4 regions of the Terribacillus jepli genome follow, and region 3 is predicted to be linked to each of the others. Evidence: riboswitches for the same ligand, from Rfam matches in the RefSeq annotation. Region 3 holds a riboswitch; each other region holds the start of a gene.
The links. Region 3 has a riboswitch for S-adenosylmethionine ahead of AB1K91_RS03275 (PLP-dependent aspartate aminotransferase family protein). Riboswitches for the same ligand answer to the same signal wherever they lie in the genome.
Positions count from the first base shown of each region.

Region 1: another riboswitch for S-adenosylmethionine. It lies ahead of metK (methionine adenosyltransferase); the one in region 3 lies ahead of AB1K91_RS03275 (PLP-dependent aspartate aminotransferase family protein).
Region 2: another riboswitch for S-adenosylmethionine. It lies ahead of AB1K91_RS15960 (homoserine dehydrogenase); the one in region 3 lies ahead of AB1K91_RS03275 (PLP-dependent aspartate aminotransferase family protein).
Region 4: another riboswitch for S-adenosylmethionine. It lies ahead of AB1K91_RS08345 (LLM class flavin-dependent oxidoreductase); the one in region 3 lies ahead of AB1K91_RS03275 (PLP-dependent aspartate aminotransferase family protein).

Region 1 is NZ_JBFEGH010000002.1:9,524-13,433, reverse strand. It holds gene pckA (phosphoenolpyruvate carboxykinase (ATP)) at 1-1,257, opposite strand, end outside; SAM riboswitch class I at 1,446-1,550, shown strand; gene metK (methionine adenosyltransferase) at 1,733-2,932, shown strand; gene asnB (asparagine synthase (glutamine-hydrolyzing)) at 3,068-3,910, shown strand, end outside.
Region 2 is NZ_JBFEGH010000016.1:9,995-13,904, reverse strand. It holds gene AB1K91_RS15970 (zinc ribbon domain-containing protein) at 1-133, opposite strand, end outside; gene AB1K91_RS15965 (DUF2292 domain-containing protein) at 275-412, opposite strand; gene AB1K91_RS15960 (homoserine dehydrogenase) at 588-1,751, opposite strand; SAM riboswitch class I at 1,837-1,932, opposite strand; gene AB1K91_RS15955 (ThiF family adenylyltransferase) at 2,004-3,014, opposite strand; gene AB1K91_RS15950 (thiazole synthase) at 3,014-3,778, opposite strand; gene thiS (sulfur carrier protein ThiS) at 3,784-3,910, opposite strand, start outside.
Region 3 is NZ_JBFEGH010000002.1:178,511-182,420, forward strand. It holds gene AB1K91_RS03270 (aliphatic sulfonate ABC transporter substrate-binding protein) at 1-425, opposite strand, end outside; gene AB1K91_RS03275 (PLP-dependent aspartate aminotransferase family protein) at 418-2,208, opposite strand; SAM riboswitch class I at 2,280-2,389, opposite strand; gene metX (homoserine O-acetyltransferase MetX) at 2,388-3,458, opposite strand; SAM riboswitch class I at 3,534-3,646, opposite strand.
Region 4 is NZ_JBFEGH010000006.1:18,913-22,822, forward strand. It holds gene AB1K91_RS08340 (acyl-CoA dehydrogenase family protein) at 1-732, opposite strand, end outside; SAM riboswitch class I at 806-911, opposite strand; SAM riboswitch class I at 1,039-1,141, shown strand; gene AB1K91_RS08345 (LLM class flavin-dependent oxidoreductase) at 1,233-2,636, shown strand; gene AB1K91_RS08350 (methionine ABC transporter ATP-binding protein) at 2,633-3,664, shown strand; gene AB1K91_RS08355 (methionine ABC transporter permease) at 3,636-3,910, shown strand, end outside.

The DNA.
Region 1 (3,910 bases), 170 kb from region 3:
TTCTGCCTGATGCTCGCTGATTTTGTCACCCAACATATCAGCATATACGGATGGTGCCAGCGGCAGGAAAGGGGCTCCGAAGCAGGTAGAGAATGTCGCTTCCGGTTCCGTCACACCACGCTCCGTGCCAGCAAGTTTGCTCGTATAGCCGCTCAAGAAATGGTACATTGCCTGTTCGGTCGTCAGCTTGCTGATCGGAGGCAGCACGCCAGTTGCATCCGCAGTCAAAAAGATGATCGTTTTGGGATGGGGCGCCAAGCTTTTCGGTAAACTGCCCTTGATATAGTCGATCGGGTAGGCAGCACGTGTGTTTTCTGTAACGGAGCCATCTTCATAATCACAAATGCCGGCTTCATCAACGGATACATTTTCAAGGATTGTTCCGAATTTGATCGCACCATGGATTTCAGGCTCTTTTTCTGCGGAAAGATTGATGCACTTTGCGTAACAGCCGCCTTCGATATTGAAAATGCCATCTGGTGACCAGCCATGTTCATCATCCCCGATCAAAGGCCGGTTCGGATCGGCGGAAAGCGTCGTCTTACCCGTTCCGGATAGACCGAAGAATAGAGCAGTATCGCCATCTGCACCTACATTGGCAGAACAGTGCATCGGCATGATTTCCTGCTGCGGAAGCAGGAAGTTCATTACAGAGAAGATGGATTTTTTCATTTCACCGGCATATTCCGTGCCGCCAATCACAATCATACGCTGTTTGAAGGAAACGATCACAAAAGCTTCCGAATTGGTGCCATCGACCAACGGATCAGCTTTTACGCCTGGAGCAGAGATGACAGTGAAAGAAGGCTTATGGGATGCCAGTTCCTCATCACTCGGCCTGATGAACAGCTGATGGGCGAATAAGTTATGCCATGCGTATTCGTTGATCACCTGTATCGGCAGGTGATAGCGTTCATCGGCTCCTGCAAATCCCTGGAATGAGAATACTTCTTCTTTTGCCTGCAAATGATCGACGACTTTGCCTAACAGATGATCGAAAGTGGCTTCACTTATTGGCTGATTCACTTTGCCCCAGTCCACCTTGTTTTCAGAAAGTTCATCTTTGACAATGAACTTATCTTTTGGAGAGCGGCCGGTATATTTGCCGGTAGCTGCCCGCAAGGCACCTGTTTCTGTCAAGCGTGCCTCTTGGCGGGACAATGCCGCCTCAGTCAATTGAGCCGCAGATAGGTTCCTTTTCATATTGGATTGGTTGCGCAATTCCTCTAACGCTGTTACTGCGTGCATCATTCGCATATAGATCCCGCCTTTTGAATTGATTTTAAATTAGTATAACGCATTAAAATATTAATACATACTATTTTGATTTGCAATCATTAGCCGAGAATTAGTTGACGGATAATTCCGATAAGATTTGTCGGCAATTGCAGGATTTGGTTGACTTCTGAAGGCTGTTTCGATAACATAGTTGCGAACGGAAAACACTCTTATTCAGAGTAGGCGGAGGGACAGGCCCTAAGAAACCCGGCAACCGTCACATTTGTGAAATGGTGCTCAACCTGAGCAAGGGATACCTTGAACGATAAGAGAGGGAATAAGCCAGCCTTCTGTTATGATGGAAGGTTTTTTTCATGTAACGGCTTAATAATAGAAAAAGAACAATACTTGCTGTAGTGTTCTTTCACCTTCACCCATTATCAAGTTTCTTAATAACATACTTGGAAAGAGTAAAACTTCCGTATTAATCGTAGTTGAAGGGGGATTTGGCAGAATGACTGCTAATCGTCGATTATTTACCTCAGAATCCGTTACTGAAGGCCACCCGGATAAAATCTGTGACCAGATTTCGGATGCTATATTAGATGAAATCCTATCCAAGGATCCGAACGCCCGTGTAGCTTGTGAAACGACAGTTACGACTGGTCTTGTACTAGTAGCTGGCGAAATCACAACGAACGCTTATGTAGATATCCAAAGCATCGTGCGTAAGACAATCAAGGAAATTGGTTATACACGTGCTAAATACGGCTTTGATGCCGATACATGTGCAGTGCTGACAGCAATCGATGAACAATCACCCGATATCGCAGGCGGCGTCGATCAAGCGCTTGAGGCCCGCGAAGGTTTGATGACTGATGAAGAAATCGATGCCATCGGTGCTGGTGACCAAGGATTGATGTTCGGGTATGCCAGCAATGAAACACCGGAATTCATGCCGCTGCCAATCTCATTGGCTCACCGTCTTTCCAAGCAATTGGCGAACATACGCAAAGAGGAAGTCGTGGATTACTTACGCCCGGATGGGAAAACACAAGTAACGGTGGAATATGACGAAAACGATCAGCCTGTACGGATTGATACGATCGTCATCTCTACACAGCATCATCCTGAAGCGGAGCAAGCACAGATCCATGCTGATCTAAAAGAGCTTGTGATCAAACCTGTTGTGCCAGCAGAGCTGCTAGACGAAAATACGAAATATATCATCAACCCGACAGGCCGTTTCGTTATCGGCGGTCCGCAAGGTGATGCTGGATTGACTGGCCGTAAAATCATCGTTGATACGTATGGCGGTTATGCACGCCATGGCGGCGGTGCATTCAGCGGCAAAGACGCAACGAAAGTGGATCGTTCCGGCGCTTATGCGGCGCGTTATGTGGCGAAGAACATCGTTGCAGCAGGTCTTGCGGATAAATGTGAAGTACAGCTTGCTTATGCAATCGGTGTGGCTGAGCCCGTTTCCATCAGCATCGATACTTTCGGAACAGGCAAACAAACCGAGGAAGCATTGGTCAAAGCAGTACGCGAGCTATTCGACCTTCGACCTGCCGGCATCATCAAGATGCTGAACTTGCGCCAGCCAATCTATAAAGATACTGCTGCGTACGGTCACTTCGGACGTACAGATAAAAACTTCCCTTGGGAGCGGACAGACAGAGCAGTGCAGCTGGAAAGCTATACATTCGCATAATCAACTGTAAAAGCAAGAGCGGCATCTTCCGCTCTTGCTTTTTTTGCGTCGGCGCCCATAATCTTCCTTCAAGAACCGAATTGTTTTATGCTATAATTAATGGCTAGAAGTAATGAAAGAGAGGCTAATAAGTAAATGTGTGGTTTGATTGGCGTCATCAGAAAAAACGTAAAACAACTAACGCAAGCTGATAAGGATAAATTCAAACAACAGAACAACATCATCACGCACCGTGGCCCGGATGATGAAGGATATTACCATGACGAGCATGTATCATTCGGTTTCCGCCGTTTGAGTATCATTGACATCGAGGCTGGTGTCCAGCCGCTAAGCTACGATGATGAGAAAATTTGGATGGTGTTTAACGGAGAAATCTACAATTATGTAGAACTTCGTGAAGAATTGCTGGAGAAAGGTTCTGAGTTCAAGACAGAATCCGATACCGAGGTCATCGCAGCGATGTACCATACATACGGAGCGGAAGCATTCAAGGAGCTTCGCGGTATGTTCAGCATTTTGATCTGGGATAAAGAAAAGAAGACATTCTACGGAGCTCGTGATCCGTTCGGCATCAAGCCGCTCTTCTATAAAGAGACTGACGAGGAAATCTTCTTTGCTTCCGAGAAGAAAAGCATCACCCTTCTTGAAGAATCCGATACTGTGGATACAGAATCGCTGCAGCAATATCTGAGCTACCAATACGTACCCGATCCGTTCTCTATGACAGAAGGTATCAAAAAGGTAGAACCAGGTCATTACTTCGTAAAACGCGAAGGTGAACCAATCGAATTCCATCGCTACTGGCATGCGACATTCTCACCGAAAATCATGGACAAGCAAGCTTGGATCACCCGAATTCAGGACGTGCTGTATGATTCCGTCAGCAAACATATGCGAAGTGATGTACCAGTCGGTTCCTTCCTTTCAGGCGGAATCGATTCCTCCGTCATCGTGGCAATCGCAAAGGAATTCAACCCG
Region 2 (3,910 bases), on a different contig from region 3:
TGGCATTATCTGCAGTTGCGGCAGCTGTATTACGGGTACTTTGTATTGATTGTCCCTGCAAAGCTGCACCGCATTTTTCACAAAACTTACTCCCTTCTGCATTCTCGTGTCCACATGACGGACAAGTAACCATAAAATCTACTCCCTTAACCAAATAATTGCACATTTCTCTATGTACTTCCTCAGTATACAGAAAATAGGACAAAAGAGGCAGTGCTTCTTACAAATCCATAAAAAAGGCATACGCGACGTATGCCCTTTCCCCCGTATACCTTCAAATGAAACGTATCTTTTCTGTAATATCTGCCTGCTTGATTTCATTGTCATGTACAGTGATCAAGACGGTGCCATATTGCAGATCATCCACTTTCTTGATGATTTCTTCCCATTTCTCTCCATTTTCCTTACTCACATCAATCATCCTTTCATCACGGATTATTTAGGGTAGGACGGTTCCGGCAGACCAAGATGCGCTCGTAATGTGCTGCCTGAATAACCCTCGCGGTAAATCCCTCTCTGCTGCAGGACTGGAACCACTGGAAAACTGCCTTAGGGAATGAGGAGTAGACGGATTCAAACTATAGCTGTCAACGTTTCTGAATAGTTTGGATGACTCCGCGGACATCAAGCCCTGCTTTAGCAGGTGTCCTGGCAGCAATCCGATAATAGCGTCCATCAGCTTCTACATGTTCTGCATGCAAATAAACAGTCTCACCAGTCGGTAAATGGACGAAAGGTACTGTTCCGCTTTTCTCGGTAAATCGGATTTCCCGTTTTACAAGGACTTCTTTTCGGTTATGAACGAGATTAGCCAAATCCTCCACGATGGCACTGGCTGTCGGCAGGGCACCGGCACCCGGTCCTTGGAGTTTCAGCTTGCCGACCAGATCCCCCTCGATACAAACCGCATTATCTACTCCATCGACGCTGTAGAGCGGATGATCAACGGATACAACCACCGGCTCGACAGATGCAGTGACTTCTCCATTTGCATTTTCAAGCGTGGCAACGTGCTTTATTTTCCATCCTTGTTCAGCTGCTGCCTGGATATCCTGTGCGGAAACCGAACGGATTCCCCTGTGCGTCACTTTTTCCCAATCCGGCTGGGCCTCGAATAATAAATCACTCAGGACCATCAGTTTATAAAAAGCATCCCAGCCATCCACATCATTGGCAGGATCTGCCTCTGCAAATCCCGATTCCTGCGCAAGCCGCAGTGCGTCTTCAAATACAAATCCTTTATCGGCCATCTCAGTCAGAATGAAATTGGAGGTGCCGTTCAGTATCGCCTCCACTTTGACAACCCGGTTGATATGGAGCAGCTGCTTCAGCGTACCGATCACCGGGACACCGCCTGCGACTGCTGCTTCGTATTCAAGCCTCACACCTTTCTCCTTGGCCAATTGCTTCAGCTCCGCGCCTCGGGACGCGATCAGCTCTTTATTCGCAGTGATGATATGGCAGCCGCGATGGATCGCCTCAGTCAAGTAACGGAAGGCAGGCTCGATACCCACACTTGCTTCGATGATAACATCAAGATCTTCGATTGCGAAAAGCTCCGCTGCTTCATCAGTGAGCAGTGCAGCTGTGACTTGCTGCGTGTATTTTTGTTTATTCCGTACCAATACTCCAGCCACCTGTACTTCTTTCCCGAAAATGGTCTGCAGATTCTCCTGATGGGATCGTATCGTCCGCCCCACTGCACTGCCTACTGTACCGTATCCTATCAATCCAATCTTAACTGCTGTCATCTATATTGCCTCCTTCGAATGTTTTTCCGCATAAAAAAAGTCCCCCTGAGAGGACAGGGAGACGAATGTAACCGCACTGTGTCTTCTCTCATCTACAGGAATTAGCACCTATACAAGTCTAAGATAACTTGCAGGTTGCCGGGCATCATCGGGCCAGTCCCTCCGCCGCTCTTGATAAGAGTTTTGTATTCGTTTGTTATGAAGGAGTTTAGCATGAATAAGACATACCGTCAACTGAAAATTCTAACAATACTATCCGACCAGGCTGTCATACAGGATACGCGCTCGGACAATATCATTTACACCGTGGATGATTGCCCGTCCATCAGCAAATAACACAATTCGGTGACCTCTGTATTGAATGGCAAGCAGGTGTTCATTGGCAGCAACATGATCGATCGAAGAGGCCCATTCTTTTGATAAAGCCGGCAGATCAAGTGATTTCTTGGCACCGGGCCGTATGTGAACAGCCTCCCTGCCGCATAATACATCGAGCCTTGTCTGTTCAGCTCCATTCAAAAAGGGCAGCACTGCATGTGTGCCGCAGCTAGGACAGCTCGAATCCCGCAGACCTCGTACATCTACCCTTGAATAATCAGCCGTCCAAATATCAAACGCACATAACTCCGCTTTAACTTTTTGACCGGATAAAAGCCGCAACGCCTGCGTCACTTGCACAGCTGCCACCCATTGGACAATCGGACCGATGATCCCTGCCGTATCACATGTTTCGCTTTGCTGCGGCAGCTGCTCCAAGAGACAATGCAAACACGGGGCATCTCCGTTGGCAAGTACCGGACACGTCACCCCATAGCTTCCGACACAAGCCCCATATAAGTAAGGAATACCATGCTTCAACGCTGCATCATTGACAAGCAAGCGTGTCTCAAAATTGTCTGTAGCATCCAGAATCACATCTGCACCTTCCATCAGCTGTTCGATATTATGATGATCGACATTTTCAATCACCGATTGCAGCTTTACATGCTGATTTATTGCCTTTAGCCGCTTTGCCGCAGCAGATGCTTTCGGCAAATAGGCAGCAGCGTCTTCTTCCGTATACAGCTGCTGGCGCTGGAGGTTATGAAGTTCGACATAATCGCGATCGATGAGTACCAGCTCCCCGATGCCCGCACGGACAAGCATCTCTGCAGAAGCAGAGCCCAATGCCCCCATACCGATCAAGACAATTTTACTTTTCCCCACCTGCGTCTGCCCTTCCTTGCCGATAAACAATTCCTGCTTCCGATAACGATCCCGCATCAAGTAAACAACCCTTCCGTCGGACTGCTTGCTACAGCATAGTTCTTCTCAGGAATCCTGCCTGCTTCAAACCCCATTCTGCCCGCATCGATTGCCAGCTTCATTGCATGCGCCATTTTAACAGGGTCTTGAGCTCCGGAAACTGCCGTATTCAGCAGGACTCCATCCGCTCCGAGCTCCATTGCGTAAGCGGCATCCTTTGGAGAGCCAATGCCCGCATCGACAATCACTGGTACACTGCACTGTTCCACGATCATACGAAGATTGAAAGGATTGATGATTCCGTTTCCTGAACCAATCGGCGATGCACCTGGCATAATAGCGTGGACTCCCAAACCTTCAAGCCGCTTGGCCAATACAACGTCATCGGATGTGTATGGCAGGACGATGAAACCCTCCGCCAATAACATTTCGGATGCACGCAGTGTTTCGACTGGATCGGGAAGCAATGTCCTATCACAGCCGATCACCTCCACCTTTACCATATCGCATAAACCAGAGGCTTTTGCCAGCTTGGCGATACGGACAGCCTCCTCGGCCGTTTTAGCCCCCGCCGTATTCGGCAGCAAGGTATACCGTTCTAAATCAAGCTGTTCGAGGAAATTCGGCTGGGATGCCTCGAAAATATCCATCCGACGCACTGCAAATGTCAGTATCTCTGCTTCTGATATAGCCACGGCCTCTTTTTGCACCTCAAAGGACGGGTATTTGCCTGTTCCCAACAACAAACGGGAAGCAAATGTCTTATCTGCAATTTGTAACATCTCGTTCATCCTCCTCCTACAAAATGGATCAGTTCGACTTTATCGCCATCTCTGATTGGCTGATCTGCATATGCAGATTTGCTGATGATTTCCTTGTTCAGTTCGACTATCACAATCCTGTTTTCCAATGAA
Region 3 (3,910 bases):
TTTCCTTTCAGATCCGCAGGGTCTTTGATGTCGCTATCCTTTGTCGTAACAAGCGCCGTCCATTCAGGCTTCGATGCCAAGTACACACCTTTGATCGGGTTGCCATTCGCCTTGGCAAGCAAGGCAGCGCTTCCTGCTGTGGAACCAAAGTCCACGCTGTTACTATTGAGGAATTCGAGGGCCTTGTTACTTCCTTGGCTGAGTGTCCAAGTGACTTCAATGTCTTGATCCTTGAACGCTTCTTCTGCCCACCCTTTATTTTTTATCACCAAACTGGCCGGAGAATAGTAGGCGTAATCCAAGCGAATCTGTTTCAAATCGCCCGAAGCACTGCTTGAGTTCCCGCAAGCTGCCAGAAAAACGATGACGAAAACACTGAGTAAAGCCAGTAAACTTCTTTTATCTATGAGGGGAATCTTATTCATCAACTGCTACTCCTTTATCATCCAGTTCACATGCATAGGTGCTGATCGTTCCGCGCAGTCGCTGTGCTTCTTTATAGGTGCAGCGGTTATGGACAACCTCCAATCCCGCTTCACGCGCAATTGCAGCTGCTTCTTCAGAAACGACACCTTCCTGCAGCCAGAATATTTCCGGACGAATCTCTGCTGCTTCCTTGGCCAGCTCTACTGCCGCTTCCGGACTGCGGAAAATCTGAGCGATATCGATTTTCCCTGGTACGCTTCTCAGGTCCGGATAAGCTTTTTCTCCTAGAACAGTTGTTTCAGCAGGGTTTACTGGTATGATCTTGTATCCGAGCCGTTGCATCTTCCGGGCCAATCGGTTGCTTGGACGCTGCTCTTTACTGCTCAGTCCCACTACTGCAATTGTCTTTTGACGGCCTTCAGCATCCGTTGCACTGCCAAGCACTTCCCGGATGACAGCTTCATCATTGATGACGATTTTTCGGGATTCGGAACGGATTCCAGTAGCCTTCTCCAATGCACGATCCAAGTCGTGGATGAGATCATCGACTGATTCGATTCCAACAGACAACCGGACCAATTCCTCTTTTACTCCGGTAGCAGCCAATCCTTCGGCATCCAATTGAAGATGTGTAGTGGATGCAGGATGGATGATCAATGATTTGGCATCACCGACATTGGCAACATGCGACCAAAGCGCAACGTTATTGATCAAAGCGGCACCAGCTTCCCTTCCGCCTTTGATACCAAAGTTGACAATGGAACCAGCACCGAATGGAAGCACCCTTTTTCCGATTTCATGGGAAGGATGGCTGCTGAGTCCCGGATAAGCAACCCAATCGACTGCTGGATGCTTTTCAAGATAATTTGCCAATTTTTCTGCATTTTGTACGTGGCGTTCCACGCGCAAATGCAATGTCTCCAAACCTTGGATGAGCTGCCATGCATTGAATGGGCTAAGTGCAGCACCCAGATCGCGTAGTAATTGAACACGCAGTTTCGTGCTGAAAGCAAGTGTACCGAAATCGAATGCATAGCGGATACCGTTGTAGCTTGGATCAGGTTCAGTAAAAGTCGGAAATTTCGGTGAATTCCAATCGAATCGACCCCCGTCAACAATCAATCCTCCTATGGAAGTACCGTGACCGCCGATCCACTTTGTCGCACTATGGACGACAATATCCGCACCAAGTGTTATTGGCTTGCTTAAAATTGGTGTAGCGAACGTACTGTCGACAATGAGCGGAATTCCTGCATCATGCGCCACCTCTGCCACCGCTTCCACATCGAGCACATGCAGACTCGGATTTCCGATGATTTCCGCGAAAACAGCTTTGGTTTTATCTGTGATTGCCGCACGGAATGCTTCCGGATCAGTTGGATCGACGAATTTAACAGTGATTCCGTACCGCGGCAGCGTTGTCTGAAAGAGGTTATACGTTCCGCCATACAAGTTGGCTGCTGCTACGATTTCATCGCCAGCGCTTGCCAAGTTCAGGATACTGTAGCTGATAGCTGCCATTCCGGATGCAACGCCGACTGCTGCGACACCATCTTCCAGCAATGCAATCCGTTTTTCCAAAACATCCACGGTAGGGTTGCCGATTCGGGAATAGATATTTCCTGGCTCATCAAGTGCGAATAGACGCTCTGCATGATCTGTATCATGGAATAAGTAAGAAGTCGTCTGGTAAAGTGGCACCGCTCTTGAACCTGTAGTCGGATCTGGTGCTTGCCCGCCATGCAATGCTAATGTTTCTGCTTTGTATACTTGATTTGTCATTTTGTCATTCCTCCAGTTTATATAATGAAAAAAGCAGCTTCCGGTAAGAAGCTGCTGCATATGCACAAAACTCCTTATCTCCCAAACTTTCTGTTTGCTGGATGTAGCACCTTAAAAGCCATTGCCGCTTACAGGTTGCCGGGTTTCATCGGGCCAGTCCCTCCACCTCTCTTGATAAGTCAATATGAAATTTTCATTGGCTGCTCGAGTACATCGCGGATGTGGTGTCCCCACTTCTCAAACTCCAGCAGAAAACCATCATGTCCATAGATTGTATCCACATCCACATGCCGGGCACTTGGCACTGCCGCTGCAAAACCCTTTATCTCTTCCGGCGGGAACAGCAGATCTCTCGAAAATCCGAATGTCAGCACAATTGCCTTTATTTTTTGGGCAGCTGCCTGCCACCCGCCTCTTTCCCTGCCGATATCGTGACTGTTCATCGCTTGTAATAAGGTCATATAGCAATTGGCATCAAAGCGATTAACGAGTTTTTCCCCTTGATAATTCAAGTACGACTCCACCTCATAAGCTGCATCATCTCTTCCGGAGGCAGCTCGGCGGAAACGTTCATTATATTGATGATCGGAACGGTAAGTAAGCATCCCTACCATCCGCGCCAGGCCGAGACCAGCTGCAGGTAATCTGTCTGCAGTATAGTATCCATCGTTCCAGTTTGGATCGGACGTAATGGCTGTCTTAGCCAAATGATTATACGCAATCGCATAATCACTCACAAAGGGGGTCGCTGCGAGCGGAATCAGCACATCCATAAAATCAGGATACATAACACCCCATTCCATAACTTGCATTCCTCCCAATGATCCGCCGATCACCGCCTTTAAATGAGAGATTCCTAGTTTCTCCAATGCCAGACGTTGAACCGAAACCATGTCCCGGATCGTTATTTCCGGAAAAGCTGCTGCATACGTGTCTCCTGAAACTGGATTCACCGACACTGCACTCGTTGTCCCATTGCATCCACCCAGTACATTGAATGTCATGACTTGGTATCGGCCGGTGTCGATGTAACCGTCCTGCTGCAGCAACCCATTCCACCATCCAGGTGCTGTATCAGTTCCGATTGCAAACTGATCTCCTGTCAATGCATGACAGACAAGCACCGTTTCTCGTGAGGCGGGTCCGCTTCTTTCATAGGTCACCTCGACATTTGATAAGATATCACCTGATTCAAGCTCGACATCCCCGATGAGAAGTTTGCCGGTTTGGTATGACAGTTGTAAATCCATGTTCCGTACGCTTCCTCCCCTCAATAAAAAAGGCCACCCTGAGAGGACAGGGTGGCAATATGTACCGACTTGTCTCTCTCATCTCTAAAGTGCTTTACGCACTTTCAGGAATTAGCACCTTAAAAGCATTGCTGCTTGCAGGTTGCCGGGCATCATCGGGCCAGTCCCTCCGCCTCTCTTGATAAGAGCTTGCTATTGATTTGTTAACAGGATTGTAGCATGGGTTCCATATATGAGTCAACGATAAATTCTGAAATTTCTATCAAGATATTTTATCCTTAGAAATTTGGACGCCCCGCATCAGCTAATGCCAATGCGGGGCTAAAATGTAACTTTTCTATTGTGAGTAGAGGATACCTAATACATCCTCCTGCCGCGGTACTTGTTCCACATGGTAGTTTTCACTTATACGATGCAATCCCTACCTCTATTGCATCCTCACGGCTCCTAGG
Region 4 (3,910 bases), on a different contig from region 3:
TGCGATTTGCAAGTACCAGCCTCTTGGAGTTACTGTACCTTTGTTTTCTTCCACAAGCAGCGCCTCTTGATCCACGAGTACATCATCCAATATGATGTCGTCACTCCTTGTGCCTCTCATCGCGATACTGTCCCAAGTTTCCTCCACAGCGACACCTTCCAAGGAATGATCAATCAAAAAGAAGCCTTTGTTGCCGGAAGGGTGAATCGTCGCCGTGACAATGCTATAGTCCAATGCTGCAGCTATCGAAGCAAAGGATTTGCGTCCATTGATTTTCCATTTTGTTCCTTCCGAACTTGCGATAGTGGTAGGAGCCGCTCCTCTTGAAGGGCTGCCGGTAGCGTTTTCCGTCTGTGCTAAATTCAGCAGAATCTTATCGTGCACGATTTTATAGCTTAGATCTTGAAAGCTATGTTCATCCCACTTCCGGTTTTCGGCATTTTCCAAAATGACACCAAGCTGCCAGCCGAATGACAGGGCTGTTGCAGCATCTCCTTGGGCAAGTATTTCTTGGATCTGTAAGTACTCTGAGAGATTCAATCCTTTGCCGCCATATTCTGGAGGGACAGTCAATGACAAAAAGTTGCTTTCTTTTAAAGCTTGGAAGTTTTCGTACGGAAATTCACCGGTTGAATCAGTATGGGCGGCACGTTCTTTAAACATTGCAGCTAATTTTATTGCTTGCTGTTTCACTTGATCGAACAATTCAGTTTTTTCGGCAGTCTCTCGCATCTTCATTCTCCTCATCCAATAAAATAAAAAACCTCTTTCTAAGAGAAAGAGGATACGTTTATGTACATATTCTCTCTCATCTCTCAGACATATCTGTCTGCTGGAATTAGCACCTTGCTTTGTTAAAGCGGTTGCTGCAGGGTCGCAGGACCAGTTCCTACCCTGACTCTAGATAAGTGATTCATTAGGTTGTCGGCATAAATATAAATCATTAAACAGAATGTTGTCAATTATCAAATTAGTTTCAAAAACTCGATTGACAGGTAGAGGACTGTCCTGTATATTGAGCTTTAATTCAATAAGCATTTCTTATCCAGAGAGGTGGAGGGACTGGCCCTTTGAAGCCTCGGCAACAGACTGCTGCAGTACTGTGCCAATTCCAGCAAGCTACTAGCTTGAAAGATGAGAAGAGAGTGGACGTTGTACGCCTGCGTCGGCTCAGCCAGACCTCTTCTTATCCGAGAAGGGGTCTTTTATTTGTAAAAATGGAGGGATAAAAAGTGGGAAAACAAATCATTCTGAATGCATTTGATATGAATAGTGCGATGCACAATTCGCATGGGTTATGGAAGCACCCAGAGAGTAAGCGGCATCGGCAATATAAGGATTTGGATTATTGGATTGATCTGGCGAAGCTATTGGAGCGCGGCAAGTTCGATGCGATTTTCTTTGCAGATGTTCTGGGTGTATACGATGTCTATCGTAATAGTAAAGCTCCTTCTATACGGGACGGCCTGCAGGTTCCGTTGAACGACCCTGCTTTATTGGTTTCAGCGATGGCCAGTGTCACAGAGAATTTAGGTTTCGCGGTCACGGTAAGCACTACATATGAACCGCCATTTGGGAATGCTCGGCGTTTTTCCACATTGGATCATCTGACAAAGGGGAGAGTTGCTTGGAATGTCGTGACCTCGTATCTTCCAAACGCTGCCCGCAATTTTGGTTTGACCGACATGATCAAGCACGATGAGCGGTATGGGATTGCCGATGAATTCTTAGACGTTTCTTATAAGCTATGGGAAAGGAGCTGGGAGGAAGATGCAGTTGTGGAAGATCAGGAAAACCAAGTATTAATAGACCCTGAAAAGGTACATGAAATACATCATGAGGGTCATTATTTCCAAGTCGAGGGACCGCATTTGAGTGAGCCTTCTCCGCAACGGACTCCGGTAATCTATCAAGCAGGTACATCTGAGCGCGGACGGGAATTTGCTTCCAAGCATGCGGAATGTGTATTCGTGGGAGGTCCTACCCCAGATCGCATCCGTTATTATGCAGATGATATAAGGGAGAGGGCTGCTAAGCATGGACGGAATCCAGATCATCTGAAAATCTTCTCCTTCCTAAGCGTTATTGTAGCGAAAACAACAGAAGAAGCGCAGCACAAGTACCAGGAATACACGAGTCATTGGAGCTCTGATGCAGCCAAGGCGCAATTTGGTGCAAGCGGCTATGATATTGCTGAATACGAAGAACTAGATCCTGACGAGCCGTTTACATACGGCAAATCAACAGAAGGAGGTCACTATAAGGCAGCCTCGTTGACGAAAGATGCATCCAGGCAACTGACAGTAGGAGAAGCATTAAAGCGATTTGATACACCTGATGAGAGTTTGATAGTAGGGAATCCGGTAGAGGTGGCAGATGCAATTCAGCTTCAATTCGAAGAGTCAGGAGTGGACGGGTTTAATTTGAATCATCTTGTTACACCAGGGGATCTGGAGTCCTTTATTGATCTGGTTATTCCGATTCTTCAAGAACGCGGACTATATAAACAATCCTATAAACCAGGAACATTGAGAGAGAAATTGTTTGACTATGAATCAAGCAGACTGCCGTCTGGACATCCTGCAAGTAACTACAGAGCACTGAAAATACCGATAGGAGAGGGAGATGAAAGGTGATAAAACTGGAGAACATTACAAAGAAGTACAGCAGCAAGGGCAAGCAAATCATTGGTGTTGACGATGTGACACTAACCGTCGAAGCTGGTGAAGTATTTGGAATTGTTGGGTACAGCGGTGCTGGCAAGAGTACACTGCTGCGGTGCATTAATTTATTGGAAAAGCCAACGTCTGGAAAAGTCTTTGTCGACGGAGTTGATTTGCACGAGTTGTCACCAAAGGATCTGCGGAAAGCCAGACAGTCGATCGGGATGATTTTTCAAGGTTTTCATCTCGTCTCATCAAAGACGGTATTTGAAAATGTGGCATTTGCATTACGAGCTGCAGGAGCAGACAAAAAGCAGATCAAGCAGCGAGTAGAAGAGCTGCTTGCCCTGGTGGGGCTGGAGGATCGAAAGGATCAGTATCCAGCGCAGCTTAGCGGCGGTCAGAAGCAGCGGGTCAGTATTGCTCGTGCGCTTGCGAATCAGCCAAAAATTCTTTTGTGCGACGAAGCAACTTCGGCATTGGATCCTGGTACGACAAAATCAATTTTATCTTTACTAAAGAAAATAAACAAAGAACTTGGCCTGACCATCGTTGTCATCACGCACGAGATGGAGGTTGTAAAAGAAATCTGCAGCCGCTGTGCAGTGATGCAGGATGGGAAAGTAGTCGAGCAAGGTTCCACCTATGATATCTTCTCTGACCCAGCTAACCCCCTGACCGTATCTTTTATCCAGACAGTACTTAATTTTGATCTTCCGGAAGAGTTATTGGGAGAAATAAACGGAAAGTTGGTCAGGCTGCAATTCAAAGGCAGTATCGCTGCAGAAGCAGTTGTATCGGATATGTTGCAGGCCTTTCAGATACGCGGCAATATTCTGCACGGTAAAGTAGAGTACATCCAAAGCAAGCCATTAGGGATTTTTGTAATGGAATTGAACGGAAATGAAGCGGAAGTAAATAAAGCAATTGCTTATCTCAGAGAGAAAGTAAGCAAGGTGGAGGTGTTCAGTGATGGATCGCGTGATCGCCATCTTGCCTGAGTTGAACCAAGCATTTCTCGAGACGCTCTTAATGGTTTCTATCGCCTTGGCAGTAGCGATCTTGATCGGATTGCCCTTTGGGATTTTGTTATTTGTAACAGATCGCGGATTATTTTTGGAAAACGTACTAGTAAAAAGAGTGGCAGGGCTGGTTATCAATCTCATTCGATCCGTTCCTTTTGTGATTCTGCTCGTCTTCTTACTGCCGTTCACACAATTTCTCCTTAATACGACGATTGGTCCTTT